Regions from separate parts of the Photorhabdus machadonis genome, predicted to be linked through region 3. Evidence: predicted binding sites of a transcription regulator. Region 3 holds the regulator's gene; each other region holds the start of a gene.
The links. The regulator PhoB, encoded in region 3, activates phosphate uptake and scavenging genes when phosphate is short. The targets are predictions, from matches to a motif close to CTGTCATAAAACTGNCNNAT.

Region 1: the regulator PhoB is predicted to act here: its motif matches at 3,819-3,838, upstream of pitA (inorganic phosphate transporter PitA).
Region 2: the regulator PhoB is predicted to act here: its motif matches at 8,260-8,279, upstream of pstS (phosphate ABC transporter substrate-binding protein PstS).

What each region holds. Positions count from the first base shown of each region.
Region 1 is NZ_CP199761.1:125,190-135,501, reverse strand. Features, by position in the region: gene uspA (universal stress protein UspA) at 227-658, opposite strand; partial or broken gene ACUN2T_RS00710 (IS1634 family transposase) at 1,162-1,392, shown strand; gene uspB (universal stress protein UspB) at 1,777-2,112, shown strand; gene pitA (inorganic phosphate transporter PitA) at 2,167-3,657, opposite strand; gene ACUN2T_RS00695 (NAD(P)/FAD-dependent oxidoreductase) at 3,957-5,141, shown strand; gene ACUN2T_RS00690 (hypothetical protein) at 5,473-5,556, opposite strand; gene ACUN2T_RS00685 (ATP-binding protein) at 5,748-6,476, opposite strand; gene ACUN2T_RS00680 (AAA family ATPase) at 6,665-6,991, opposite strand; gene ACUN2T_RS00675 (hypothetical protein) at 7,239-7,481, shown strand; gene ACUN2T_RS00670 (sterol desaturase family protein) at 7,548-8,432, opposite strand; gene ACUN2T_RS00665 (Gfo/Idh/MocA family protein) at 8,618-9,487, opposite strand; gene ACUN2T_RS00660 (cupin domain-containing protein) at 9,525-9,671, opposite strand; gene ACUN2T_RS00655 (hypothetical protein) at 9,905-10,144, opposite strand.
Region 2 is NZ_CP199761.1:199,250-209,561, forward strand. Features, by position in the region: gene ACUN2T_RS01000 (amino acid adenylation domain-containing protein) at 1-5,149, opposite strand, end outside; gene ACUN2T_RS01005 (hypothetical protein) at 5,888-5,986, shown strand; gene ompR (osmolarity response regulator transcription factor OmpR) at 6,127-6,846, shown strand; gene envZ (two-component system sensor histidine kinase EnvZ) at 6,843-8,174, shown strand; gene pstS (phosphate ABC transporter substrate-binding protein PstS) at 8,387-9,427, shown strand; gene pstC (phosphate ABC transporter permease PstC) at 9,525-10,312, shown strand, end outside.
Region 3 is NZ_CP199761.1:1,048,851-1,059,162, forward strand. Features, by position in the region: partial or broken gene ACUN2T_RS05035 (transposase) at 1-247, opposite strand, end outside; gene ACUN2T_RS05040 (AAA family ATPase) at 983-4,669, opposite strand; gene sbcD (exonuclease subunit SbcD) at 4,666-5,901, opposite strand; gene phoB (phosphate regulon transcriptional regulator PhoB) at 6,163-6,852, shown strand; gene phoR (phosphate regulon sensor histidine kinase PhoR) at 6,876-8,213, shown strand; gene brnQ (branched-chain amino acid transport system II carrier protein) at 8,563-9,894, shown strand; gene ggt (gamma-glutamyltransferase) at 10,054-10,312, opposite strand, start outside.

The sequences.
Region 1 (10,312 bases), 920 kb from region 3:
CTCCTCAGCAATTTCCTAATTATTATTTTTGTCGAAAATGTGAGGTAAGTTGTGTTTGCCCTTTGAATATATCACTGTTCTATATTCATCTTTCAAGAAGTTTTTTTGCAGAAAGGTAAAAAAAATTTCTTGATTGCATCGGGAATAAACCAAACAACACCTCATTTCATCAAAAAAAACGCCTGCATAAGCAGGCGATTTTATCGAATAAATTTTCAGTTTATGGTTATTCATTGTCACGCAGAGGAACAATCAGCATATCAACATGAACAGTATTAATCAGCTGACGCGCAGAGGACATCAGTTTGCTCCAAAAATCCTGATGATGACCACAAACAACCAGATCTATGTCATATTTCTTAATCGCATCAACCAATACCTGAGCCAGATCACCGCTCCCACTCAGGGTTTCCTGAACGTCATAATCGGTACCTACGGAGAGCTCTTTCAACGCATTGCGCGTCTCGTCAGTAATACGTTCCTGCATATCACCGAGATTAACATCAATTAAACCGGTGTAGAGATCGGAATAGTTAACATCAACATGAATCAAGGAAACTTTGGCACTGTACGGCTTTGCCATAGAAATAGCTTTTTGTACCAATACCTGACTTTCCGGAGATAAATCAACTGCAACAAGAATATGTTTATAAGCCATAAGCGAACTCCTTCCATAATGATGATTAATGAGTTGGCAGGGCAAATTGCCACTATCCTGTGTTTATTACTAGAACATTCACCAAACAACATATACCACAATCGCTATTCCTTCCACTTGATAGAGAACAAAATCAGACTCGGTTTATGGTCTTTCTTGCCCAATCCATGTTCTTCCATGCTTAAATCGAGTTTTTTACGTAGAATCCCAATAATCTGAGGTAGGTATCGCTGATACGGCCCGCAAACAGGAACAGGACATCTCCAATTAGTCTGTGTTTATTCACTAAATGATTACTTATCCATCTGATTTTACTAATTTTAAAAAAATTAATTAAATCCTTATATGATAGTGTTAATTTTTCCCCCTTCAACAAGCAGGGTGAGAGCATGAAAGGATTAAAGCTTCTGGCTATTACCCGCCATTCTGCACCGCATTCCTGATTTAAAAATAGGGTGATCTTGCTCATATTTTAGGCGTTATTGCATTGGGCTGGATTGACGGCGATCGCGTCACTTCATCGGCAAAAACAACGAGTTATTACGCGGGTTCCCTTGACGATCAAAGAAGCTAAACAGCATCTCCTGAACGTGACCGATGAGCAATTCAGTCCCATCAATGAGGGCTATTCAGGCTGCTGGGTGACATCATCATATGGTGGTGTTCCTCAGCGCTGGCTATTGGTGAACAGCACGGCGGCGGAAAAACGTGAGCACCAGACGTTCAGGAAAAACAAAAGGTGGAGCAGGGTTTTCAATTCCTGAAAAACCGGAACGGATAGAAGCCCTCTTAATGGTGATGACATGTTGTCTCATGGTTTATGCGGCGCTGGAACATAAAATGGTGACAGGAATGCAATCTTACCACCATGAGCTTTTGAGTTTATTAGGCTCACAATATAAAGCGGTTTATTCCTGAATGAGGGGCGGAATGTCGGTATTACTACAATCACTACGACTTAACCGCCACTCTAAAGAAAGACAATAACTTTGCTCCAAAGAAGGGTTTTTTGTACTATCTGACTATCTTTCCTACAATAAATATAAGGCGTCACCGCCTGCAATCTTGATTTTTTTCCTTTTGTGACAGCTTTGGCTAACCATTCTAAGGAGGGGATTATGTTCAGTTCAATTGCACTGTTTTGGGCGCTGTGTCTTGTCTGCATTATGAATATGATGCGCTACTTCTCTTCACTGCGGGCATTGTTGTCTATTCTTCGCCAGTCCGATCCCTTGCTTTATCAATCAGTAGACGGTAACGGTTTTTTTACTGCTCATGGACAGCTTAATAAGCAGATAAGGCTTGTGCACTATATCAATTCGCAACGTTACCTGGATCATCATGATCCAGCAGTGGTGCTTCGCTGTGAGCGGCTGAGAAGGCAATTTATTCTGACGAGCGCGTTGAGTGGATTAGTTGTTGTTTGTCTGATTTCTATGTTGATTTGGTATTAAAACAAAAGGCGGTATAGTTAACCCATACCGCCTTCAAATTATTCGTCAAAACAATTAAATCAGTTTCAAAGCGAACCAGTAGAAAATACCGGATAACCCGATTGAAACCGGTAACGTCAGTATCCAGGCCAACATGATGTTCTTGATTGTTTTACCCTGAACACCACCACCATCAACCAACATCGTCCCCGCTACCGCAGAGGAAAGAACTTGTGTAGTCGAAACCGGCATCCCGGTATAACTCGCCACCCCGATTGAAACAGCCGCAGTCATCTGAGCTGAAACACCCTGTGCGTAAGTCATACCTTTCTTACCAATCTTCTCACCGATAGTCACTGCAACGCGTTGCCAGCCAACCATAGTTCCCAAAGACAGTGCCAGTGCCACCGCAATGATGATCCAGACAGGTGCATATTCAACCGTGTGCAGTAAGTCTTTGCGCAATTTATTCAGGAAACGGGTATCTTCAGCACTGGTTTCTGGCAATTTCGCCACAGATTCCGCAGTATCGGCAATACACATCAACATACGACGCATATTGTTACGTTGTTCAGGATTCAGCCCACTGTAGCTCTGAATGCCCTTCAATATGCTTTCTGTCTGATTAAGAACAACCACAGCGCGAGTGCTATCACAATGGAATCGCCCTTCCGGTTCATCTTCAGCAACAGCGACCAGTGGCGTCAGTTCAATAGCATGAGATAATGCGGTACCATGCTGCTGATAATATTGTTGCAGGTGAGTAACGGCATCGTAAGTACGGGCAATGTCATAACCATTCGCATTCATGTTTACGACAAATCCCGCCGGAGCTACGCCGATCAGCACCAGCATAATTAAACCGATGCCTTTCTGACCATCATTCGCCCCATGAGAGAAGCTGACGCCTACCGCAGACAAAATCAGCGCAGTACGCGTCCAGAAAGGTGGCTTACGCTTACCATCTTTCTTTTCACGTTCAACGGGTGTCAGATGAATACGTTTGCGTTTCTTGGTGCTACTCCAGTAACGGCGCAGCAGAAACACGATTGCCCCAGAGATGATCAACCCGATGAAAGGAGAGAGGATCAACGACAGAAAAATCTGTATCATCTTCGGCACATTCAGCGCATTAACCACAGAAGAATTAGTCACGATGGCATTGGTTAAACCGATACCAATAATGGAACCAATCAGGGTATGAGAACTGGATGCAGGTAAGCCGAAATACCAAGTGCCAAGATTCCAAACAATGGCAGCCAGCAGCATGGAAAACACCATGGCAAGACCATGAGCAGAACTGACATTGAGTAGAAGATCGGTAGGGAGTAAATGTACAATCGCGTAGGCGACACTTAATCCACCAAGAAGAACACCGAAAAAGTTAAATACCCCAGCCATGACGACTGCGAACTGTGCTCGCATAGCACGGGTATAAATAACTGTTGCTACCGCATTCGCGGTATCATGAAAGCCATTAATGGCTTCATAAAACAGCACAAACAGCAGTGCCAGTACTAACATTAGGCTGGTGTGAAAATCCAGGCCAGTAAAAAGATGTAGCATAAACGTTAAGCCAGTTAGTTGGACATGAACGCGGCGCATTATCAGTGACAAATGCTAGCGGGGAAAGTGAAATATGAACTTTTTTTGATTTCATGACAACCAGATAACAATAAGAAATAAGAATATTCCTTATATATCATAAAATTGCACATCTTTTAAAAAAATGACAATTTTAAGACAAAAAATAAGTTTACCTGACAAATTCAGGTCATACGGGGACTTTTTTCCGCAAAATTATCAAAAATGCAACACTTTAAGGGAAGTTCCCGCTAAATTATTCGGTTATAAAGAGAGAGACAGTGGAAAGATTTGATGTAGTTATTGTTGGTGCCGGTGCAGCCGGTCTGTTTTGCGCAGCTCAAGCCGGGCAACGCGGTTTACGGGTGCTGGTTTTGGACAATGGTAAAAAAGCTGGGCGTAAGATTTTGATGTCCGGCGGGGGGCGTTGTAACTTCACTAATATGTACACAGAGCCATCAACTTATCTTTCCGCTAATCCCCATTTCTGCAAATCTGCCCTGGCCCGCTATACACAGTGGGATTTTATTGAGCTGGTTCAGCGCCATGGCATGGCTTACCACGAAAAAACCCTGGGGCAGCTTTTCTGTGATGGTTCCGCCCAACAGATAGTTGATATGTTACTGAAAGAGTGTGAAACCGGTCAGGTCACTATTCGTCTGCGCAGCGAAATTAACCACGTAGAAAAAAAGGAGCTGGGTTTCGTTATCACCGTTAACGGAAAGGAAGTAAGTACACGCTCACTTATCATCGCTTCCGGTGGGTTATCTATGCCGGGTCTTGGTGCCACCCCTTTTGGTTATCGGATTGCAGAACAGTTTGGTCTAAAAGTCTTACCAACCCGCGCCGCTCTCGTCCCTTTTACTCTGCATAAACCACTACTGGAGCAACTTCATGTGCTTTCCGGTGTGTCCGTTCCCGCCATTGTCACCGCTGAAAATGGCACGCTATTCAAAGAAAATATCCTGTTTACCCACCGGGGACTTTCTGGCCCGGCAATCTTACAAATTTCCAGTTATTGGCAGCCGGGAGAGTTTGTGAGTATTAACTTACTTCCAGATAGTGATCTGGAAACGTTTCTGGAGCAAGAACGGAGTGCTCACCCAAACCAAAGCGTAAAGAATACCTTGGCAAAATTATTACCGAAAAGGCTGACAGAATGTCTACAAACACTCGGTCAACTCCCGGATGTTTCTCTTAAGCAATTGAACTCAGTTCAGCAAGAACAATTGATGACAAACCTCCAATCATGGCAAGTACAACCCAACGGGACTGAAGGCTATCGTACTGCTGAGGTGACTATGGGCGGCGTGGATACTCATCAGCTTTCATCCAAAACAATGGAAGCTAATCAGGTAAAAGGACTCTATTTTATCGGTGAAGTGGTAGACGTCACCGGCTGGCTTGGTGGCTATAATTTCCAGTGGGCATGGAGTTCCGCCTGGGCATGTGCGCAAGCATTGTGACTTTTGTGCAGAAACCAAAAAGTTTGTACATAGACCATAAAGTTTGTCTTTCATCAACTATTGATGAATCCATAACAATATCAATGCTGGTTTAGTATCAGGGGAATAGCAGCCGGATAGCTCTCTTCGAAATCATTTTTCAGTATGCTTTCATAACGAAAGGTGCGCTTAAGAATGATTGTTACTTCAGTTAAAATTCTGTCTTATACGCTCGTTATACATCTGGCAAAACATCCCGGCTTTAGGAGTCTGCCAGATGAACTAGGTGTTTATGTTTAATAACATAACCATCCTATACGAAAAGCAGATGGATCCAGTTCACATATCATTGCTACATCCCGGAGTTTTTTTCCATATCCAGAGACATATGTTCACCTTTTTTCCATTTAGTGATCTGGCTGGGGGATACACCCAGTTGACCGGCTAATTCTTTTTGGGTGCAGGATAAATGACATCTGGTTTGAAGTGAGTTTGAGCTGAATTAAGACACTCTTTAGGAAGGATGTTTATCTTTCAGTGGAGGAAGAGGCCGTCAAGCCGTCCGTTGAAACAGAAGCTACGATATGAAACCTGTAAGGTTACGCGTCTTTTAGGACATAGCGGATATCAACGTCCCCAAAGCGCGTTCATTGGTACTGCAAATGTGTTCGGTATATGGCTAATTGGCAAGCAATTGTTACCTGTGTAAAGTAAAATGCCCCCCTGCCAATCTCTGCCAGCCAATGAAGCTAATCTGGTCAATCCTATTCCGTCTTTCGGCTGTATGCTGGCCGCTTTTTTAACTTCAACCCCCCAAATTCTTCGACCCTCTTCAATAACCAGATCAACTTCAACCTGATCTTTATCACGATAGTGGGAGAAGTGCAGTTCATGTTCGCTCCAACCTGATTGGCAAATCAATTGTTGCACCACAAAGCTTTCAAGTACTGCACCAAAGTCATTACTAAGGTTATACCAATCATCGACTCTCAGATTGTTTAAAGCACAAGCCAGACCCGAGTCCACAATATGAACTTTAGGGGCTTTTATTAAACGTTTGGCTTGGTTTTTATGCCAAGCCGGTAAATATCTCACCAAGAACAAGCGCTCTAGAATGGTGATGTATTTGTCAACGGTTTCTCGCTGAAGACCTATATCTTTCGCTAGTCCACTGATGTTCAACAGATTACCAGTACGCAATGCGAGGATCTTGATGAGTTTCAGTAATTCGTCTTCATCTCGAATCACTGCAATGTCTTTCACATCACGTTGGATAATAGCGTTGAGGTACTGCTTATGCCACTGACGAACCCGCACTTCACTGCGCGTATTCGGCTCTGGATAACCACCTTGCACCACAGCTTCTGCAACGCCTTCAATGAGACTTTGTTCCCCCTTTAATTGAAGGCGAAATTTTGTTGGTGATCAGCTGCTCGAGTAACGATGTTAGACTGTGCTGCTTTTCTTGTTCGGAAAGTGGCTGTAAAAAGGTCACCTCGACACGACCTGCCAGTGATTCCTGTACTCCAGGCAGCAACAGTAAATTAGCTGAACCCGGTTAGTATGAATCGCCCCGGCTGGCGATGAATGTCTATAGCTGCTTTTAAGGCAGGCAGGATTTCCGGCACACGCTGTACTTCATCCAGTGTGACACGTTCTGGCAAGCTTTGTACAAATCCCGTAGGATCAGCTTTAACCGCGTTAAGCAAAGTGCTGTCATCAAAAGTTAGGTAAGCCCGCCCAGGCTCTAGCGCTTTCGCCAACGTTGTTTTGCCGACCTGGCGAGGACCGAGCAGGCACACCACTAGCGTATCAGCCAATGTTACCTTGAGCTGTGGTGCTATATATCTTGGGTGTAGTGTGTTATTCAAAGCTGTTTTTTTGTGCAATGTGGAGAATGAAGCTTAAATTGGCCCGTCTATTTGTTAGTTATGCTACCGTCTATTTGCTGGTTTAATCTCCGTCTATTTGTGGGTTTATGACGTTCTTATACAACAATCAAAACTTTTCGAGTGTTTATCGCCCCTCGTCTGAGCATCAGGAGAAGCCTCTGAACAACCAATATTGAGAAAATGGCACCTGAGATTCGGTAGCAAAAACCGGGCCGAGTTTGATGGTATGAAGCAATCGCATTGTGAACGTCATGGAAGAGCTGATGAAACTTACCCTAGGGACTCACGACAGATCATATTTACAGAATACACGACTCTCAAACCTCTGATGATCTCTGCAAGCGAACCTGACAAAAGTGCGTATCTGCCAGTTCTACCCCGTTTGCAACACATCCTGTGTCTGCAACAGGGTCTTACTGATACCGGAGACCTGCAATCATTTTTTTCAGTCGTTCTGCAACGCGTTTAAAAGGAGTTACATACATGTTTTTCACACCAGAATAATTATCATATTTTTCACCTGTTATACCAAAAGTCAGCACTTCATCTGCCGGAGGCATAGTTTGTGTTTTGAATAAGCGATCCCAAAATGAAAAAATGAAAAAATGAAACCAAAATTTTTGTCGTGGTATTTAACAGAACTACTATGATGTAACTGGTGATATGCAGGGCTAACAAAAATATCTCTGATAAAAGGAGGATATCTTAAGTAAACCATAGAATGTTGCAAATTCAAACCAAACATAAGAAGTAAAAACATAAATACGTTTTGTCCCGCAAAAAGAATATACGCGTGTTGAGCATCAAAAAAATAAGATATTCCACCTGCATATATTCCTGTCAATAAACTTGCTATTAAGATAAAAGATCCCTGATTCACAAGGTGCGATCTGTAGGCAGTCAAAGGGTTCAGATTTTCAGCAATATGATGAATCTTATGAAATTCCCATAATATTCTGATCTTATGAGAAAGGAAATGTTCAAAAAAAACTGCAAAATCAAAAACAATAATTGCTCCAAGAGTTAAAACCAGACTGAGAGCTATACTAGGAGTAGTATGAGAATAAGGAATACCGATAAATGATAGGAGATTTATGGTACCTTCTTTAAAAAATACAGCTGACGATAAAATAAGGGAATATGTAAACCCAAACACTATCTTGTCGACAAAATAGAAAATAAAATCATCCTTTGATGATTTAGATGTCAATTTGTGTGCTTTGATTACCATTTTACTAGCTTTTAACGGATTTACCGTTTTATGTTTATAGGCATAAAACAAAACAGCAATCAAAAAAGCCATAAACAAATAACCAATAAACAGTCCATGACTCGGTGCAAAGAATACAGTTAATCTTTTAAAGAAAGGGCTAGCAATATCCTGATATATAAAATCAAAATAACTACTGATATGCTCCATACTTTTTCCTTTTATTTTAATAGTTATAGAGTTAAATTTGCAGCGAACTTGATTGACATTGGATGGTTTCAATCAATCTTATAGTGTCTAAAGACTTTTTCTGAAGTTCATCAAGTTTATACTTTTCTTTACTTCCTTTGATGAAATCAACAAAGTTATATACCATTCTGTGATGTTGTAACTCTTTAAAGAATAATCTTTTTATATTCCTTATCAACCAATGGCTTTAATCCCGATACAATTTTTACCCTCAAAAACGGCAACATCTTACAATAGACAAAGGAGCCACAATATGGCATAACAAAATCCTGAATGCTAATCTCGCCCTTTTCACCAGATATTGTTACTTCCTGACGGGATGTAGAACCGCGATAGGATGCAGCCATACTGAAGGTTACATTCGAGTTTGTTAAACCTATCGCGTTAAATTCGAGAATGGTTCCTGTCTCTTTCTTCAAAACAAATGAATCTAATTTAGATATCTCTTTTATTTCAATAAGCGACAAAATCATACGAACAGGGTACCAGCCGAGATCACCAAGGGCACCTTTATCCTCAAGATGAGGATTAAATTTTATATGCGAATAATCAGTGCTCGGCCAAAAAAAACTTGAGTCGATTCTGACAATTTTGCCCACATGTTCATCTATTACTTTCGGTAATGAATTATATAACTCATTATGCACAAAGTGTGTTGCATCCATCCAAACAATATTTCTCTCTTTTGATAGCTCAAGAAACTCCGAGAGAAATATGGATGAAGACAAAGTCTTTTCAATTAAAATATGTTTTTTATATTTGAGACATAGTCTCATATAAAACTCTTTTGTTGAGCTAGGAGTTGCAATATAGACTGCATCCAATCCCGGATCTTCGAAAAAAGCCTCAGGCACAGTGTAGCCTTTTCCCCTGCTGCTACAAAATTCTTCATAAAATGATTCTGCATTATTTTTACTTCTTGATAATACAGAATAAACTTTGACACCAACATCAGCACAACTCTTGGCTATGACTCTTGCCATTAATCCTGTACCAATGATTCCTAAATTAATCATAAAAGCACCTGTAATCTAAATGTTCTGCTACTTCGATTTAAAAAGTTAAACCTTTAGGAACAATAATCTCACCACCAAGTTGTACTAACGTCCTTTTACCTTCAATGGTAAAAGTGGCTTTTCCACTATAAATCCTGAAATGCTCAGTGGTTTCCGCCAGCCAGCGATATTCACCTTTTTCCATAAAAAAGAATAACTCGGATATACTTCTTCATTTACAATGTCTGATACTAAATCGCAATAATAACTCAACATGGCTTCAAAATAAGGCGTGGCATAATACATATGAGCGCTGGTTGAGTCATTATTCCCTTTTAAATGCCCCAGATTTTCCGAGATGGCTAAATATCTGTAAATAATATCTATTTCTCGTTCTGTTATTGCATTTTCGATGACGTGAATGCCATTGAACATGAATCATCCCTCCATTATTTTATTAATGAAGTTATCATGTCGGTTTCTAATCCTGGTTTCAATTTCATCAGCCGGGATGCAGCTGATATCTGACAGCCAGTTAATCCCATCTTTATTAACATGCAGTATTTTCTGAAAAGTGGTCAGATGATCTCTAACCATTTCTTTTTTAGCCGAAGATGCCTTGATAAGCTCCCGGAAATATGTAATTCCCATTTGAACATGCCTTGCTTCATCCTGCATTGCATTGCAGGGCAGGGCAGGGCAGGATCTCACATTTTTTATATGGTTATTATGGATAAAAACAATTCTCTACAAGCTCAATAAACACACAGCCAGGATATCAAAACCTATCAATAAAATCGTATTGAATGTGAGAAATTATCAATATCTGCTAACTGGATGATTTTT
Region 2 (10,312 bases), 850 kb from region 3:
AAACATCAAAACTCAGGGGTGCATATTGCAGTGTCGATGATGCCCGGATTCCACTGGCTGTTGTGTTTTGCCATTTCACTAAATTAGCCAGACTTCGATGCGGCATGGCAACGCCTTTTGGTATACCGGTAGAGCCGGAAGTGAAGAGTAAATAGGCTATCTGCTCAGGCGCAATAGTAACGGCAGTAGGTTGTATTAATGAGTCTGGCCCTTGAAGCAGCTCATTCACATCAATGAATAGAGTAGAGGAAAGTCGAGGGCTTGCTGGCTGCTGTTCTGTATTGGTAATAATGATCAATGGCTTTACTTGCTCAATCATCGCTTCAATACGTTGGGCTGGATAACTTAAATCCAACGGCAAACAGATCCCCCCTGCACGTAATACACCGATCAATGTTGCAATCAATTCCGGTGAACGCGCCAGAGCAATCCCGATTGACGTTTCTGCGCGAACGCCCCGCTTTACTAAAGCATTAGCGATAAGTGCCGATTTATGCCAAAGTTCATCAAATTGCCATTTTTCATTACCATATTTTAGCGCGATTGCCGACTTATGCTGGCTGACAGCCCAACTGATCGCATCAATAACCGATGTGAAAGTTGAAGAAGGGGTAATAGTCTGAGTGGGTATTTTGGGTATGGTGCTAAGTGCGGCTTTTTCGTCACTCCGGTTGACAATATTTCTGAGAATAGTTAAGTAGGCATCAATAAACATATCCGCCTGAACCGATGAGAACACTGTACCATCAAAGTCACAGCGTAATACGTTACGGCCGGTAGCAAAATCCGTCATAACGTTGACCAGGATTTCAAAGTTGGTTTCTTCCCAAGGCGTGAATGAAATCAAACGCAAATCGGGGGAATTAAAGACTTCTGCTAGCGCATGGAAATAGACATAGTTAAAAGCCGTGCTGATTTTTGCTCCATCACCCGCAGCTTGCTGGATAGCATTCAGAGGGTATTTTCTATGTGGTGAATGACGTTGCTCTGTGATAAAGACGTCATTGACACATTCTATCCAGGTTTTACCTGTTGCTGAAAAACGAACCGGTAATGTATTAAGGAATAACCCCAATAAATATTCTGAGTTTTGTACCTCAGGCCGACTATGAGTGATTAAGCCTGTTGCAATTTCATCCTGTTCGGCAAATAAGGCAATTGTGGCGCAATGCGCCGCGAAAAATACGGATTTAGTTGATACACATTTTTGTTGTACCCAGTCTTTTAGTCGTTCTTCTATATCATCCGGTATTGATACTGATTTCGATATCAAAACTTCATCAGATGGAACATCATAGAGTCTATAACCTGTGACCTGTGTTCGAGATAATTCGGAAAGTTCATGCTGCCAATAGATTTTGTCCTCCACGGATGTCAATGATAGTAACTCATTCCGCACAGACAATGCGGGTGACGGCAGATGGATATCAGTAATACCCTTTCCATCACTATCAATATAGTGATGCAGTAATTCGCGTATCAGATTAGCCACACTGCTGCCATCTAGGATTGCATGGTGAAAACTCAGAATGAGTTCAAGCGCTTCTGCTGTTTTAAATAATCTGATGCTAAATAGTGGTGCACGATTGAAGAGATAATGATGGCGTGTCTGCTGATACATATATTGGATAATTTGATATTCAGCGCGGACAATATCAATAGTACTGAGATCAGTAATTGCAACGACTGAATCAATATCAATAGATTCATATTCATTCACAATTTGCAGAGGTTCTTTAAAGTCAGCCAGATTAAAGTGTGAACGTAGGGCTGGGTGCCTTTGAATCAATATCGCCGCACTTTTCCGGAAGTGGTTGGGTTCCCACTTAGCTTGAAGGGTATAGCGGAAAACATCTTTGTACTTTGCTGAATCATTAGCCTGCTGGCTATGATAGATCAAACCCAATTGTAGCTGTGTCGTCGGATAGGCATCCACAAAACCAGATAATCTGGCCTTTTCAGCTTCATCAATCAGGGCAAATGGCAACAGATCCAACGTGTCTGCGATAGGTTGTGAGAGTTCAACTTGATGGCTCAACTCAGAAATGGTCAGGTATTGCGTCAATTGCGACAGAGTGACTTTGATGCCTGCTTTTTCAGCTTCGGAACGGATTTTCAGCATCAGGATTGAGTCACCACCGATAGCGTAAAAACTATCCTTGATGCCAACATTGCTGATGTTCAGAACGCTTTGCCATATTTTAACCAGGGTTTTTTCAAGTTCGGTTGAGGGCATATGTGCCGCCTCAAGAACGTTATCCTGCATTAGCTGACTCAGCGCATTGCGATCCGCTTTACCATTCGGTGTCAGGGGAATAAAGGGTACAGCAATAAATTTTGCGGGTACCATAAATTCAGGTAAGGAGTCTAACAGGCGGTCACGTAGCGTATCCGCAGTATAATTTTTACTGGCGACATAATAGGCGCAAAGATAGGTGCCACGTTGTTCATCATGCTCAGCAAGGACTTCTACACTGGTCATGCCCGACATTCTCTCCAGCGTGTTCTGGATTTCGCCCAGCTCGATCCTGTTTCCACGGATTTTCACCTGATTATCAATACGTCCAAGATATTCGATGCTGCCATCAGGCAGCCATCTGGTCAGGTCCCCGGTGCGGTACCAACGCTCAGTTGTTAAACCGGGTATGTCACGGATAAACTTCTCATCAGTTAATTCAGGCTTGTTAAGATATCCACGAGCCAGGCCTACGCCACCAATTTGTAATTCCCCTGCTACACCCATCGGTTGCCGGGTGTTGTGGAGCGACATAATACGCAGCGCGGTATTATTGATAGGATAACCAATTGGCACTCGGGTAATGTCTTCTGTTGAATCAGGACAGATCTCATAATAGGAAACATCAACTGTTGCTTCGGTGGGCCCGTATAGATTAACTAATAGCGGCGCGTCGTTGCCAAACTGTGTAAAGATCTTCTTAAATTGATTTACCCGGGCGGGGGATAATGTTTCGCCGCTGGTGAAAATTCTGCGTAGGCTGCCGATTTGGCGGATCAACTCAGGTTGCATTTCCAGTACATTAAGGAAAGGAAGCAGCATCGAAGGAACAAAGTGCACTGTCGTTACATTGTGTTCTTTAATCGCTTTAATGATCTCTAGAGGATCTTTTTGTGCTCCGGGTGGCAGCAAAGCGACAGCGGCACCAGTCATTGACCACCAGAAGAGTTCCCATATGGAAACGTCAAATGAGATGGGGGTTTTTTGCAAAATAACATCGGTTTCATTTAACGGATATTTTTCCTGCATCCATTCCAGCCGGTTAACAACGGATCTGTGTTCAATCATCACACCTTTCGGCCACCCGGTGGAACCTGAGGTATAAATGATATAAGCCAATGAATTGGGGGCAGAACGGTTAAGTAACGGTAATGTTGCGGTATCAGATGTATACCGGCTGTTTAGCACTCGATAGTGTTCAGCAAGTGTTTCATTGATTGGGTGTTCTGTCAGAATGACGGAAACGCCGCTGTCTTGCAGAATATACTCTATTCTTTCAGCGGGATAAGAAATATCAATGGGCAGGTAAGTTGCCCCCACTTTCAGAGTGGCAAAAATGGAAGCCAGCATTTCCTCGCTACGTTCCATCATAACGGCAACAACATCACCGGATTGCACTCCATGCCCGACCAGCATGGATGCGATATTATCGGTATGAGCCTGTAATTGTTGATAGCTCCAGGATTGTGACGTGTGTTGTGCCGACTTAATGGCAATGGCCCCAGGATGTAAAGCAGCCTGTTTTTCAAATAAGGTAGAAATGGTTTCGCGATCAGAGAAAGGGACATTCGGTCCCTGTTCAAAGGCTTGCAGTTGTTGTTGCTCCGCTGTCGGAGAGATATCAATATGTGAAACGCAACTGTCCGGTGCAGTGATGATTTGTAAAATTATCTGTGAGAGTGATGCGGTAAACTGTTCAAATGAATAGTCAGTATTGAAAACATCAGTGGCACCCCAAAAATTGATAGCGACATCATTGTTATCACCATAGGTAATCATATGAATGGCTAAAACATCTGCTTCATGACCATTGGCATAAGCATTTGAATAATATTCGATTTTTTCGAGCGCAGGAATTTTCTGTAACTGAAGATAGGAAACCGTGACATCAAATAGCTGGCGGGAAATATTACCGGCCCTATTGCGTGTTTTTATCAGTTGGCTCAGAGGAACATGTTCATATCGTTTCAGAAATTTAATTTTTTTCTTAATTTGCTGTGCTAATTCCCGCAAACTCATCGCGGAGTCAACGGTCACGGAAATTGGCAGCGTATTGGCCCATTCACCAATAATACGGATATTACGTTGCTGACGGTTAAATAGCGGGATGCCGATAGTGATATGAGAATTGTTATGTATCCGTGCTAATAAAAGAGCAAGTGCTGTGGTCATAACAATAAGAGGGGACATTCCAGTTGCTAATGTACTTTCAACCTGAGAACGGGTTAATGTCATCTGTTGTTTTATAAATTGGATATTTTCGGTTGACTTCTTACGGGTAAATAAAATGGGTTCAACCTCCTCAATAGTTTTCGCCAGCGCAGAGACTTCATTCACTATGGAATGGTGTTTTAGATGTTCTAGCGACTGGGTAATAGCTGCCAGATACTCTTTTTGAGTGTTAACATATTCTGGGACAGGTTCCGAACTTTGATATTGCTGGAGGATTTTTGTGCTGAATAAATTCATCCCCCAGCCATCGCAAACAATATGATGGGTACGTAATAAAAGGGCAACATAATTAGCTTGGTTCGGGGTAACAATGGCGACTTCTAACAGAGGAACACCGGTTAAACTGAATACTTTAGCCGGCCATGCCGAAATAAACTCTTCAGCAGTTTGAGATTGTGATTGTAAATATTCGTTGTTGATTATCTCGACTTTAACCTCAGCCATACAATGATTGATACGCTGGGTTAATAACTCATTTTCTTCTAAAATTTGTATTTTGCCGATGATTTCCTGATTAAGAACATTATTTGCCGCCATAACGAGCTTATCAAGATTAATATCCCCGGAAAAGTACCGTATTTGTGCCAAAGTGTATTGAGCGCTTTGTGGGTTGCGCTGATTTTCAAAAAAGATATCTTGTTGATATGGAGTAAGAGATATTACTTTTTGTAATTGTTTCATATCGTAACCCTTGAAGACGAAAAGGAACACTCTATGTCATTGCGATTATGTCGACTTTTCATTGTCAAGCAAAAAAATGACATAACTAGTTGATTTATTATAAAAATAATCATATTTTTGATTCTAATTGTGTGATCCCTGTATTATTTTCCATATTTATTGGTAATAGACATAATTTATCATCTACGACATAAAGTATAAATTATATTTAAGTTTTTTAACCATTAAAGAGTAAAGTTTTCGCTGCGAAAATTGTGAGTTAATAAATCCTGCCCATTTTGCAAGGTTAGTGCATGAACTACATTGGGGGACAAGATCATCGTTGTTCCTTTAGCCATTGCCGACGAAAAAGTGAGTAGCCATTCAGTTGTCTGGGTTAATTTATTTGTATCAGCGTTGAAGAAGTGTATTGGTTGCATGACAGAAAATGTGACGCACTTCCTGCTTTACTGATAATGAAAAACAGGTCAGAGGGTTCAATCGGAGAAAAAGCGAACTAAATTGTTTATTATAGTCAGAAAAGATTAAAAGAAACTTATCCGGGTAGTTTTTTGTCCAAACATTGGGATGTATTGAAAATGGTCGATCTAGAGCTTCGTCGGGAAGGAAAGGTTCATGCTGGCGCGTGGATCTGATGGGAAGATGATATGAAGCGGAAAGTATTGTTCGTTTAGCCTGTCTGATGAATTTGATGCAGTTAGCGGGTGGATTTCGGTTAATTCCCCGGTAGCCAGGATATTGATGAGTAAACCAGCCGGTGACGAAATTATCATAAAAAATCGATGTATAACAGCTAGTTATAAGATTTTGGCACTCAGTGGCTTACCATTGAATTAATCATTCAGATTAATAACGTATGAAAATAAGTCCCATAAGAAATTATCTTAAAATATATATATCTGGTTTCTATCTTTGGTTTAATCTTCTTCATAATGATAAATTTAGCAAAGCATGTAGTATTTATTTGGAGTTCAATAATGCAAGAAGGTAACAAAATCCTTGTGGTGGATGATGACATGCGTTTACGAACGTTATTAGAGCGTTATCTGACAGAGCAAGGTTTTCAGGTACGTAGTGCTGCTAATGCGGAGCAGATGGACCGCTTATTGACACGGGAATCCGTTAGCTTAATTGTATTGGATTTAATGTTACCTGGAGAAGATGGGCTTTCTGTTTGCCAAAGACTGAGAAAACAAAATAATCCGGTGCCGATTATTATGGTGACAGCCAGAGGGGAAGAAGTAGACCGCATTGTTGGGTTGGAGATTGGCGCTGATGATTATATTCCTAAGCCATTTAATCCTCGTGAGTTATTGGCACGTATCCGGGCGGTATTACGTCGTCAGGCAAATAAATTACTGGGCATACCCGCTGAGGATGATGCAATTATTAATTTTGGTAAATTCAGTCTTAATCTGAGTACCCGGGAAATGTTTCAGGGAGACGAACATATGGTACTGACCAGTGGTGAGTTTGCCATATTGAAAGTGCTGGTTTCTTATCCTGGTGTACCGCTGTCCCGTAATAAGCTGATGGGTTTAGCCCTCGGCCGGGAATACAGCACTATGAAGCGATCTATTGATGTTTTGGTTTCACGTCTGCGCCGTGTGATTGAAGAAGATCCTGCACACCCGCGCTATATCCAGACCATCTGGGGGCTGGGTTATGTCTTTGTGCCTGATGGAAGCCGTGTATGAAGCGATTACGATTTTCCCCTCGCAGCACTTTTACCCGTACTTTATTCCTGGTCATGGCTATGCTGTTTATCAGTCTGGTAACCAGTTACCTGGTTGTTGTGAATTTCGTTATCATGCCAAGCTTACAGCAGTTCAATAAAGTGTTAGCGTATGAAGTTCGGACTTTAATGGCTGAAAGATTGAAGCTGGAGGACGGATCTTTTCTGGTGATCTCACCGGTAGTGCGCCGGGAGATTTATCAGGAATTGGGTATGACGCTGTATTCTGAGTCTGACGCGGAGATACAAGGTTTACGCTGGGCCAGGCATTATGATTTCCTAAGTGAGAAGATGAGTCAATACCTGGGTGGCAAAGCGGATCTGCGTCTGGAGATAAACAAAGAGAGCCCTATACTTTGGCTTAATTCTTATTTGGCCCCCGATATTTGGGTCAGGGTTCCTCTGACTGAGATCGAACAAAATCAATTCTCACCCATTTTCCGTTATACACTGGCCATTTTATTACTGACGTTTGGTTGTATCTGGCTTTATATCCGTTTTCAGAATCGGCCCTTGCTGGAAATGGAGTATGCTGCCAGACAGACAGGTAAAGGTATTATGATGCCCACAGTGCGGGAAGCGGGGTCGCAGGAAGTTCGCGCTTCTATTCGTGCATTTAACCAAATGTCCGCAGGAATAAAGTTATTGGAAAGTGACCGGACGATATTAATTGCCGGGGTAAGTCATGATTTGCGTACTCCACTGACACGTATCCGCTTGGCAACAGAAATGATGAGCAAGGAAGATGCTTATTTGTCTGAATCTATCAATAAAGATATTGAAGAATGTAATGCCATTATTGCGCAATTTATTGATTATCTCCGTACCGGGCAGGAAATGCCAATGGAATTCTGTGAGCTTAATTCTATTCTTAAAGAGGTTATTTCCGCAGAGAATGGCTATGAGCAGGACATTGAAAATAATCTGTCTCTTCCCCCAATAACCGTTAACGCGAACCCGATTTCCATTAAACGGGCATTGGCTAATATGCTGGTTAATGCCAATCGTTATGGTAATGGCTGGATTAAAGTCAGTAGTGGTCAGACTGATGAGTTTGCCTGGTTTCAGGTAGAGGACGATGGCGCAGGAATTAAGCCGGAAGATTTGCCGCAGTTATTTCAGCCATTTGTTCGGGGTGAAAGGGCACGCAGTAACAGTGGGACGGGGTTAGGTCTGGCGATTGTTCAGCGGATTATTGATGCTCATGACGGGAAAATTGAAATTGGTACCAGCGCCAGAGGGGGGCTATCTATTCGTGCCTGTATTCCTGTTGTGGAAGATAATTTTTAATGGCCTGATGATAATCTCCAGCTTTAATTTCATGGACTGTGGAGATGACAGTTTTATGTCAGCATCAGGCTGAGTTTGCATTGTACTGTCATAAAAGTGTCATAATTAAGACATTTTGCTGTAACTAAATTGACCTATTTTCCCTTCTGCACCTTTTTTAATCTGACGAACACATTTCTTTGTTGATTTTCAATATCCCGTTAGGAGGGGTTATGAAACTGATGCGTATCACCGTAGCCGGCATAATGGCAGCGACATTTTCTGTGACAACCTTGTCTGTATTCGCTGCTTCCAGCTTGACGGGGGCGGGTGCGACATTTCCCGCCCCGGTGTATGCCAAGTGGGCAGATTCTTATCAAAAAGAGACTGGTAATAAAGTCAATTATCAAGGCATCGGTTCTTCCGGTGGTGTAAAACAAATTCTGGCAAATACCGTTGATTTCGGTGCTTCCGATGCGCCCTTATCTGATGAAAAATTAGCGGCTGATGGCTTGTTCCAATTCCCGACGGTCATCGGTGGAGTCGTACTGGCGGTGAATATTCCTGGCATTAAATCCGGTGAACTCACACTGGATGGTAAAACGTTGGGTGATATTTATTTAGGTAAAGTGAAAAAGTGGAATGATCCGGCGATTACTAAATTGAATCCGGGGGTAATACTGCCGGAACAGGATATTGCGGTCGTGCGTCGTGCGGATGGCTCCGGCACCTCTTTTGTGTTTACCCGTTATCTCTCTAAAGTGAATAGCGAGTGGAAAGCAAAAGTTGGTGCAGGTTCCACGGTAAGTTGGCCTGCTGGGCTAGGGGGTAAAGGCAATGATGGCATTGCCGCATTCGTTCAGCGTCTGACGGGTTCCATTGGTTATGTTGAATATGCCTACGCTAAACAGAATCATTTGGCTTATACCAAACTGGTCTCTGCTGATGGCAATGTTGTCAGCCCGACAGAAGAGAGTTTCAGTGCCGCAGCGAAGAATGCGGAATGGCACCAAACGTTTGCGCAGGATTTGACACACCAGCAAGGTGAAAATGCATGGCCGATTACTTCCACCACCTTTATTCTGGTTCACAAACAGCAAAAAGACGCCGCCAAAGGGGCAGAAATACTGAAATTCTTTGACTGGGCTTACGAGAAAGGCAGTAAACAAGCGAATGATCTGGATTATGCAACCCTGCCAAAAGAAGTGGTTGAGCAAGTTCGTGCAGCCTGGAAAACCCATGTGAGGGATAGCAGTGGTAAAATTCTGTATTAAATCGTGTTGATGGCAACGGTTTGAAGTATCGATTAAATTTGTAGTTTTGATTTCTCCCCCGCTAAAGGGGGAGTTAACCCGGATGAGAATAAGCTCTATGGCCGAACAGAAAACGGCAATAAAAGCACCCAGTAAAAACGGCGATATTATTTTCAGCGCATTGGTTCGGCTAGCGGCGCTGATGACTTTGTTTTTGCTGGGGGGCATCATTATCTCGTTGATTATTGCCTCCTGGCCCAGTATCCAGCAGTTCGGCATCTCTTTCCTCTGGCATAAAGAGTGGGATGCCCCGGCAGAACAATTTGGTGCATTGGTGCCTATTTACGGTACATTGGTCACTTCGTTAATTGCTTTGATCATTGCGGTGCCTGTCAGTTTCGGGGTTGCACTGTTCCTGACGGAACTGGCGCCTAACTGGCTGAAACGCCCGCTTGGTGTCGCAATTGAGTTGCTGGCTGCAATTCCAAGTATTGTCTATGGCATGTGGGGGTTGTTTGTGTTTGCCCCTCTGTTTGCTACCTATTTTCAGCAGCCGGTCGGCAATGTCCTTTCCGGTATGCCAATTGTGGGTGAACTGTTCTCCGGTCCTGCCTTTGGCATCGGCATTCTGGCGGCAGGTGTCATTCTCGCTATCATGATTATCCCTTATATCGCCTCGGTTATGCGTGATGTGTTCGAACAAACACCGGTCATGATGAAAGAATCCGCTTATGGTATCGGTTGTACTACTTGGGAAGTTATCTGGCACATTGTATTGCCTTACACCCGCAATGGCGTGATTGGTGGTGTCATGCTGGGCCTTGGCCGTGCGCTGGGGGAGACAATGGCAGTGACTTTTATCATCGGTAATACTTACCAGCTCGACAGTTTCTCACTGTTTATGCC
Region 3 (10,312 bases):
TCTTTTCATCGGAAAGATTATGGAAATGTTTCAGGATAATGATGCGAACCATCACCTCAGTCGGGAAGGGTGGGCGCCCGCCTTTGGGAGAAATAGTTCGTGGCGCGACACGGTCTACGGTGTCTGCCAGTGCGGAGAAATCAACATACTTATCAAGAACAAGGAGCGGATCACCTAATGCATCAATTTTTCGACGGTGATATTCAGCGGCCAGCTTGTCTTTTTTTAACGCGGAACGAATCGGTATCATGATGGCGCTACCTTACAGAGATGTACCGTGCCTACATTTTACTCAGTTTTGTGGCGGTGAAAAGTTTTTAGAGGTTCCCTACATAAAGTGGAATCTTGCCCTGCTTTTTATTGAATTTAATCATTATCGGATATCGTGTTTTACCTTTAACGAAGGTTAATCATACCCATTTTTTATCTTTATTGACTCTGTTTTACTGGCAATCCTGGGTGGTTTTCATCAGTTATCCCCTTTTTATTTTGTTTTCGTAAATCAGCAAGTAAAATGGCCTGATGAGATAAGAATACCCCTTGCTGTTTTTTAGGATAATTATTCCTCCTTTTTCAGTGCTTAAATCCTGCCAAATTAATCGTTTTATCCCTTTTTTAATTGTGTTATTTATAGGGTTTTCTCAGTAAAATAACCGGCGAGAAAGCGTTTTAATACCTATCTGTTCGGATAATGTTATTTTACGTGCAGATTTTTTTCAATTCACGATTAATTGTTGATGGTTTTCGATTAAATGCGATTAACTCGCCTTTTGAAAAATTGTATTTATTGAGTTAAATCTGCTTTGATATAAAGTGTTTAATACTTCTGTATTCTCGCTTTTAAATGATTATGGTAGGTTAGGTAAATATAAAATAAGCAAAATATAGAACCGCTGTTAAATGAATTAAACATGGCAGGATAAACAAAGTGGGCTCCTGCCATGGCGCTTTCATTTTAGTGATGGCTTTTTATTATTTTCCGCTATTGTTTGTTATAACGAAACTCAGATGAGAGTTTACTTATTCCAAGTCCATTAACTTTTTTAACTTTAATCTGTACTGGGATCCGTTCTTTCATGGCTTCGACGTGGCTTATAACACCAATGGTTTTCCCAGAAGCATTCAGATGATCCAGAGCGTCGAGTGCAATATCAAGAGTTTCTGGATCAAGTGTGCCAAAGCCTTCATCTAGGAACAGCGAATCAATACAGGTTTTATTGCTGACTAAGTCAGACAAAGCTAAAGCCAAAGCGAGGCTGACCAGAAAACTTTCACCACCGGAAAGCGTTTTGGTATCACGAATGGCATCGGCTTGCCAGGTATCAACGACTTGCAGTTCAAGACCATCACTGTTTTTGCGTTGCAAATAATAGCGTCCGTGAAGTTTTCCCAGCCGTTGATTGGCAAGATGAACCAGATGATCCAGTGTGAGCCCTTGGGCAAAACGGCGGAATTTAGCGCCATCGGCTGAACCAATCAGGTTATTAAGGTAACTCCAGTCATCATAATTTTGTTGGCAATGGTTGATCTCTTCCAGCAAGGATTTTTGTTGTTGGCGGCGTACTGCGTCATTACCAAGCAGGTTTCTTAATTCTCCTTGTTGTAAGGTGTTTCTTTTCAGCTTATCAGTGATGTTTTCCAACTGTTCAGTCAGTTGTGATTTTGAATGTTGAGCAAGTAACTCAGGGCGATTTTTCAGATGTTGTTGCAGGGTTTCTGCTGCTTTTTGACACAAGACTTTGACCTGCATCTGTTGTTGTTCGAGCCGTTCTTTAAGTTGTTGCAGCTCCTTACGTTGCTCTTGTGATAATAGGGCTGCTTCAAAGGTACTTTGATCGGTAAATATACTTTCAGCTAATGCAGAGTTGAAATGCTGTTCTGCCTGCTGTTTTTGTTGTTCAGCTTGGTTGCTGTTTTTTTCAGTCTCATGCATTGCGCCGGTAAGCTGGCTGATACTGGATTGTGCTTGTTGCAGATGTGACAGTGCCTGTTTGTACTCTTCTTCCCGCTTCTGAGATTGTTGCTGTAATGCCTGAGTAATTTTCGCAACCGACTGTTCACCAAATAGTTTTTGGCGCTGTTGTCGCGTATTTACGAGTTGCTGTTTCTGCTGCTGCTCTTTTTGCTCAAGTGTGTTTAAACGGGATACATATTCTTCTTTTTGTTTACTCAATGATTCAATCTGATTTTGAACGATGGCTTGTTCTTTTTGAATCTGTTGCCAATTTTCACGGCAGTTTTGATATACCTGCCACTCATTTCTACGTTGTTGCAGCCAGTTTTCAGCATCATTCAGGATTGGCAGTGATAAGTCATATTCCTGTAATTCAGAAGTCATTTTTTCGATAATATCAGCCAGTTTACTCTGCTGTTGCTGTATCTCTGGTTGCAGTTCAGACTGGTGTTTTTTCAGGGCATTGTATTGTTGTTTATTCAGTTCAATTTGTTGCTCAATTTTTTTAATTTGTTCTTTATGCACTGTTAGTGCTTTTTCTGTTTTTTGATGTTCTTTTTCTGCCAATTCAAATTCGGTTAATTGGGTTAGACAAAGCTGATAAGCCAATTGGTTCTGTTGTACAAATGCGTCAAGTGCCGGTTTATCTGAGGGGGAAATTTCAATTTGTAATGTTTCGCAGGTTTGCAGCCATTGCTGAGCTAATGAATTCAATTGTGGCTCAGCATCAGCAATTTCTTGCAAAATATGGTTGTATTGTTGTTGTTGAAATTCGTTTTTATTAACTAACGATATTCTGGTAGTTTGTAGTTCTTCAAATTCTTGACGTAAATCTTTTAGCCGTTGTTCTGATTTTGGTAATTCAATCTTTTGATAAGCTTGAATAGCCGGATGATGTTCAGAACCGCAAAGTGGACAAGGAACGCCTTCTTTGAGTTGTGCGCGTTCTTTTTCCAGGTGGACAATTTTTTGTTCTAACTGAATACGTTGAGCAAGATCGGCTAAATGTTGTTGTTTGTCTGAGAGTTGTTTATCAATAGATCCAATTTGAACAGGCAGTTCCTTTAATAATTTTTCCGGTTGTTGTAAACGAACACGATTACTGGCAACTGTGGTTTGTAATTGCAGGATCTGCGGGGACAGTATTTCCAGTTTATGTTGTAGTGGCAGTCGTTCCTGATATTTAGTTAATTGTTTTTGTACTCTTTCCGGAGAATACTGTTTTTGCAGACTAAAAAATTGCTGTTCTGCTTGTTCAAATGCCAGTTTCAGCGGTTGGTTATTTTCAATCTGTTGTTTTAGGCCTGCTTCTTGTTTATTCAGGTTGTCGCTAAGTTGTCTGGTTTCGGCGTTGAGTTTGTCAATTTTTTGATTTTGGTGATCAATCTGTTGCTGTTGTTCTTGCCACCAGGAGAATTGGTATTGCCAGAAAGTAATTTTTTCACCGAAATATTGATGGTAAGTCTGTTGTTCGAAATAGTCTTCCAGTTGTTTTCTTTGACTGGTTAATGATAGGACGTGCTGGTTTGCCGCGTTATATTGCTGATCATTGTTTTCAAACGCTATTTTCTGTTCGCCGATTTGTTGCAGTGTAAGATTAAGATCTTTAATCTGACCATCAATCTGATGATCCAATGGGATCACCTGTTCTGATATCAGTTTTTCTTGTTGTTGCCGGTGTTGTTGATGTGCTTCTCTGGCAGAGTCGGCATCAGTCACTTTTTGTTGTATTGGCGTGAATGTTTGCTGCTGTTGATGAAGTTGCTGACGCATATCTTCCAACTGTTTATTGACTCTCTGATGTTCATTCTGAGTTCGGTTTTTGTCATCCAATAATGGACGAAGTATTTCTGCTGGTTCACTGTTGGTCAGTTTTTGCAGTTGCGGTTCTGCATGGGTAAGCGCGTTTTCTGCCTGTTGTAAAGCAACCTGATTTTCAGTAGCAACTTGTTGAAGTTCTTCCTCTCGAATCAGCCATTGCTCCGAATGTTGCAGGGTTTTTATTTGTTGATTCAGTCGTGATTCAGAATCAGCGAGTTGTTGCTGTTGTTCGAGATATTGTTGATGCTGCTCTGCCGTTAGCAAATCAATGGCAGAGGCTCTGGCTTGCAGAATACCCAGCTCTGATTGGGCCTCTTTATGTTGCTGGTAAATTTGCTGGGATAAAATACCGTAAATTTCAGTACCGGTTAATTCTTCTAATAAATCAGCCCGTTCATTGGGTTGGGCATTGAGGAAAGCAGCGAAGTCTCCTTGGGATAACAGCATGGACTTAGTGAAACGACCGTAATCCAATCCGGTGATTTCGATAATTTTCTCTTTCTTATCCTGGATCTTATCTGCCAGAATTTTGCCGTTACTGCTGAATGCGAGTTCCACTTTCGGGGCTTGCAGATTGCCGTCCGGCTGGTTGCGCGCTCGCCGTTGGCTCCAGAAAGCGCGGTAAGCGACACCTTTCACTTCAAACTCAACCTCGGCCAAGGACTCTGCTGTGTGGCGGGTCATCAGCTCATTTTGTGATGCTGAAACGGTCAGGCGTGGTGTTTCGTGATAAAGGGCAAGGCAGATGGCATCCAATAATGTGGTTTTACCCGCACCGGTAGGGCCGGTTATTGCGAACAGACCATTGCTGGCAAACGGCTCTGTTGTGAAGTTAATCTTCCATTCACCTTGTAATGAATTAATGTTTTTCAGCCGCAGACTCAGAATTTTCATGCCTGTTCCTCCTTATTTTTATCCTGATAGATATTATTCAGTGTTTGTTCGAAAAGGGTGGTCAGACGTTTTTTGTGTTCTTCATCTTCAAGTTCTGATTGTTCCAGCCGCCGGGTAAAAACCTCGTTAACGCTGAGTTCTGTCAAGGTTTCGCTGTTTTCTTGTGCCAGCATATTTTGTCGCTGTGTTTTACTACGCCGCAGTAGAATGACTTCCACAGGAAGTTTTGCAACCATCAATTGAATTCTTTTCTGGATATCGTGGAGATAATCTTGTGTGGCAACTTCAATATCTAACCAGACGGGTTGCTCGCCTTTATAGTCATTAAAAGTCTGTAACTGTTGCTCAATTTGTTGCAGATCCCCCCTGATAAGTTGCATGGGCTGATATTGAGGAATGGGTAAAAGTGTAATGGATCCCAGTTTGTCTTGGGTAAATTCCACCAAACAGACACTTTTTTCCTGCCCGACTTCATCAAAACTGAGTGGTATGGGGGAACCGCTGTAACGGATATGTTCAGATTTAGCCACGATTTGCGGCCGGTGAATATGCCCAAGTGCAATATAGTCCGCCGGTGGGAAAGCTTGCGCCGGGAAGGCATCAAGTGTACCAATATAAATATCCCGGACTGACTCTGTCACCGTGGCGCCAACGGTGGTCAGATGCCCGGTGGCAATAACAGGTAAGGGCAAATTCAGTTCATCACGTAATTTACATGCTTGCTGATAGAGTTGATCATAGTGCTCTGCAATCGCTGTCTGTAATGCCAGTTGTTTTTGTTCTCCTGATTGGCCTGCCTGGCTGGTCATAATATCTCTTGGCCGCAGAAAAGGGATTGCGCAGAGGATGGCACCAGCTTGTCCTTCCCTAGTGTTAAGTGTTTTTATCTGTCTTTGCGGATCTTCGTCAGCATTTGCAATGACGGTGGTATTCAGGCAGGAAAGCAGTTCCTTTGATTCATTCAACGTTGCCACGGAATCATGATTACCACCCAGGATAATTAACTGACAGCCAGTAGGTTGCAGTTCGACGATAAAGCGATTATATAACTCGCGGGCGTAACTGGGTGGTGAGCCGGTATCAAACACATCTCCGGCAACAATTAATGCATCGACCTGGTAATTCTCAACTTGTTTAATCAGCCAACGCAGAAAATGTTGATGTTCAGCAGCCCGGCTTTTTGTAAAAAAATATTGACCAAGATGCCAGTCTGAAGTGTGAATAATACGCATAATGCCACCACAATGGGTTAAAGTGAATGATGATTATAATGGCTATATTCTGGATGTCGCTTGTAAATCTGCTTTCATGAATATATCTCCGAGCTGCTTCGCATTCATGATGAAATGTGACAGTTGTTTAAATTAATTATTGCGAAACAGATTGCAGGTGAAGGATAACCGAGGCAGGATTTCATAAATCTGTCATAAAGCTGACGCATAATGCTTTTCAAACTAAGTCGCGTTTTTCTCAATATATTAACAGGATTAACCATGACAAGACGTATTCTGGTTGTTGAAGATGAAGCTCCGATTCGTGAGATGGTCTGTTTTGTACTGGAAAAAAATGGCTATCAGCCGGTAGAGGCGGAGGATTATGATTCCGCCTTGGCATGTTTATCTGAACCCTATCCTGATTTGGTGTTATTGGATTGGATGATCCCCGGTGGTTCTGGTTTGCAAATAATCAAGCAAATGAAACGGGATAATAATGTCCGTGATATTCCGGTGATGATGCTGACGGCACGTGGTGAAGAGGAAGATCGGGTTCGTGGCCTCGAAGTTGGGGCTGATGACTATATAACCAAGCCTTTCTCTCCTAAAGAGCTGGTTGCCAGAGTCAAAGCGGTATTGCGGCGCATTTCACCTATGATGATGGAAGATGTCATTGAAATGGATGGCTTGGTTTTGGATGCGACTTCCCACCGCGTGACCAGCCAGGATCTGGCGCTGGATATGGGGCCGACTGAATTTAAATTACTTCATTTCTTTATGACTCATCCTGAGCGGGTCTACAGCCGTGAACAGTTGCTCAATTATGTTTGGGGAGCCAATGTTTATGTTGAAGACAGAACTGTCGATGTACATATTCGCCGTTTACGTAAAGTATTAGAGATTGGTGGTCATGATAAAATGGTGCAGACTGTTCGTGGGACTGGTTATCGTTTTTCTACCCGTTACTGAATCTGCGCACCGGAGAACCTGATGTGTTAGAACGTTTATCCTGGAAAAAACTGGTTTCAGAACTGTTTCTTTTTTGTTTGCCTGCATTAATTCTGTCGATGTTTGTGGGGCATTTATCCTGGTGTTTGTTTGCTGCGGTATTTTTGGCGCTGATATGGCATGGCTATAATTTGCTGAAACTTTCGGATTGGTTATGGTTAGATCGCAGTATGTTACCACCGTCGGGAAGAGGCGGGTGGGAGCCGATTTTTTATGGTATTCACCAGATGCAGCAACGGAATAGGAAACGGCGTCGTGAACTGGCGCTGTTGATCAAACGGTTTCGTAGTGGTGCTGAGTTATTGCCGGATGCCATTGTTATGATGACAACCGAGGGTAATATTTTCTGGTGTAACCGTTTGGCCCAGCATTTATTGGGGTTCCGTTGGCCTGAGGATAATGGGCAACCTATTTTTAATTTACTTCGCTATCCTGATTTTAATCGGTACATGCTTTCCAGGGATTTTGCACTTCCGTTATCAATAGAATTAAATAATGGTTTTACTGTTGAGTTTCGGGTTATGCCGTACTCTGAAGATCAATTATTAATGGTTGCCAGGGATGTGACGCAGAAACGGGCCCTGGAAAATGCCCGCCGTGACTTTTTTGCCAATGTCAGCCATGAAATGCGGACCCCTTTAACGGTATTGCAGGGTTATCTGGAAGTTATGCAGGATCAGGAAGTGTCTGGTTCGCTGAGTAATAAGGCACTGAATACGATGCAGGAGCAAACCCGGAGGATGGATAGTCTGGTGAAGCAATTATTGCAGCTTTCCAAAATCGAAGCGGCTCCTCAGATTAATATGAATGAAGTGGTTGATGTGCCTCTGATACTTAAGGTACTGCGTCAGGAAGCTGCTGCGCTTGGTAATGAATGCTATAAAATTAATTTTGATATTGGTGAGAAACTGAAAGTTTTCGGCAATGAAGAGCAGCTTCGTAGTGCAATGTCTAATCTGGTTTATAACGCGGTTAATCATACCCCAAAAGGCACTCAGATTGATGTCAGTTGGAAAAAGAACTCTCACGGTGCCGAGTTTACCGTGAAAGATAATGGACCGGGTATCAGTGCAGAACATTTACCCCGTTTGACCGAACGTTTCTATCGGGTAGATAAAGCACGTTCCAGACAAACGGGTGGAAGCGGTCTTGGTCTTGCTATTGTTAAACATGCCTTACATCATCATCATTCCCACCTTGAAATCTCCAGTGAAATAGGACAAGGGACAACTTTTAATTTTACCTTACCGTCAGGACTGATTGTACCGATTAGAATAACCAGTAAAAGAGATAAGGATAGTTTGATTAAAAGTAATAATTAATCTTCGCAATTAATCATTAACTTTACAGGTTAAAAAAAACGCAAATCATATAGTGTGTATTCAATGATAGCTAACAGCAATCACTGGTTTTGAAAAAGAGTACAGTATATGACTCTGCATTCTGGTTTATCTATTGCCTTCTGGCGCTATAAAAGTTTTACTTGTGGGCAGTTGCTGGCGATTATATCTATGATAACCACTATAATTCTGTATTGGACAGGTATCAGTGAATATTATTTTGATAATAAGTCGTTAAATTAGGGTTCAATATTGTCAATGTGGGGTTAACTCTTGGCAGTATTTATATTATTCAAGCCATTAAAATGGTAACAAAATATTAATAATCATTATGACACATCGTTTATCATCTAAGGATATTTGGGCGTTAGGGTTTATGACTTTTGCCCTGTTTGTAGGGGCGGGAAATATTATTTTTCCTCCTATGGTGGGATTACAATCGGGTGAATATGTTTGGGTGGCTGCATTAGGCTTTCTAACCACTGCGGTTGGTTTACCGGTAATGACAATCATCGCGTTGGCAAAAGTAGGCGGTGGTATTGAAGAACTGAGTTCACCCATTGGTAAGGTTGCGGGTTTGCTGTTGGCGACGGTTTGTTATCTGGCTGTTGGTCCTCTATTCGCGACTCCACGTACTGCAACGGTTTCTTTTGAAGTGGGGATTGCTCCCCTTGCCGGTTCGGGTGCATTACCGCTCTTTATTTACAGTCTGATCTATTTTGCTCTGGTGATTGCTGTCTCGCTTTATCCTGGTCGTTTACTTGATACCGTCGGGCATGTGCTGGCACCCATTAAAATGCTGGCGTTAGGTATACTTGGTGTTGCTGCTCTACTTTGGCCTGCGGGTAGTTCGATTCCTGCAATTAATGCTTATCAGCAAATTCCATTCTCCAGTGGTTTCGTTAATGGCTATCTGACGATGGATACCTTGGGTGCTATGGTATTTGGTATTGTTATTGTTAATGCAGCGCGTTCAAGAGGAGTTGTTTCATCTTCATTGTTGACTCGTTATGCGATGTGGGCAGGGGTGATTGCCGGGTTTGGTCTGGTGCTGGTTTATCTGTCTCTGTTTAAACTGGGTTCTGGCAGTGGTGCACTCATTCCTCATGCGGAAAATGGTGCTGTCATTTTGCATGCCTATGTTCAGCATACTTTTGGCGGTGTTGGTATTCTTTTCCTCGCTGCGTTGATTTTTATCGCCTGTATGGTAACGGCGGTTGGATTAACTTGTGCGTGCGCTGAGTTTTTCAGCTGTTATCTGCCTTTGTCTTACCGTTCATTGGTTCTGATCTTGGGTTTGTTCTCCATGCTGACTTCTAACCTTGGTTTGAGTCATTTGATCAAGATTTCTATTCCGGTACTGACTGCGATTTATCCACCTTGTATCGTTTTGATTGTTCTGAGTTTTACTCTGCGCTGGTGGAATAATTTCAGCCGTATTTTGGCTTCGGTTATGTTAATCAGTCTGCTGTTTGGCATTTTAGATGCTATCAAGTCATCAGAAACCTTGGTGCATTTATTACCAAACTGGGCAACTCGTTTACCATTGGCTGATCAAGGGTTGGCTTGGTTAACGCCATCCCTGTTGGTTCTGGTTGTGTTTGGTATTTATGACCGTATTTGGGGACGTTCTGACACACAAGAAAGTCAAAGTCATCAATGATAGTGGTCTGTTTATTTGACCGTTTGTCATCGTCAGATAGCTAGATAAGGTACGGGATGGCGCGCCTGAGAAAGGTATTCCATCCCGCTATCTTGATCTTCTTCTATATATGTTCTTCTATAATATATATAGTTTGCTGGTTTCCGGAACTATCAGTCATTAGTAACCAATAGCAGCACCTGCCGGGCGTCGAACATCATTGGCACCATAGAAATAGTTTTCACGAACTTGACCAGATACGGCTGCATCATTACCCGAAGAACCTGTATTTGAAGCGCCAGCGGTTTTTGGTAAACCAACCATAATCAACTCAGCTGCGCCCCACGGTGTTTGTTCCACCATCTTATACCCCATTTTTTCCAGCAAGTTCAGTGAGTCTTTAGAAATACCACGTTGCTCATAATAAACTTCATCTGGT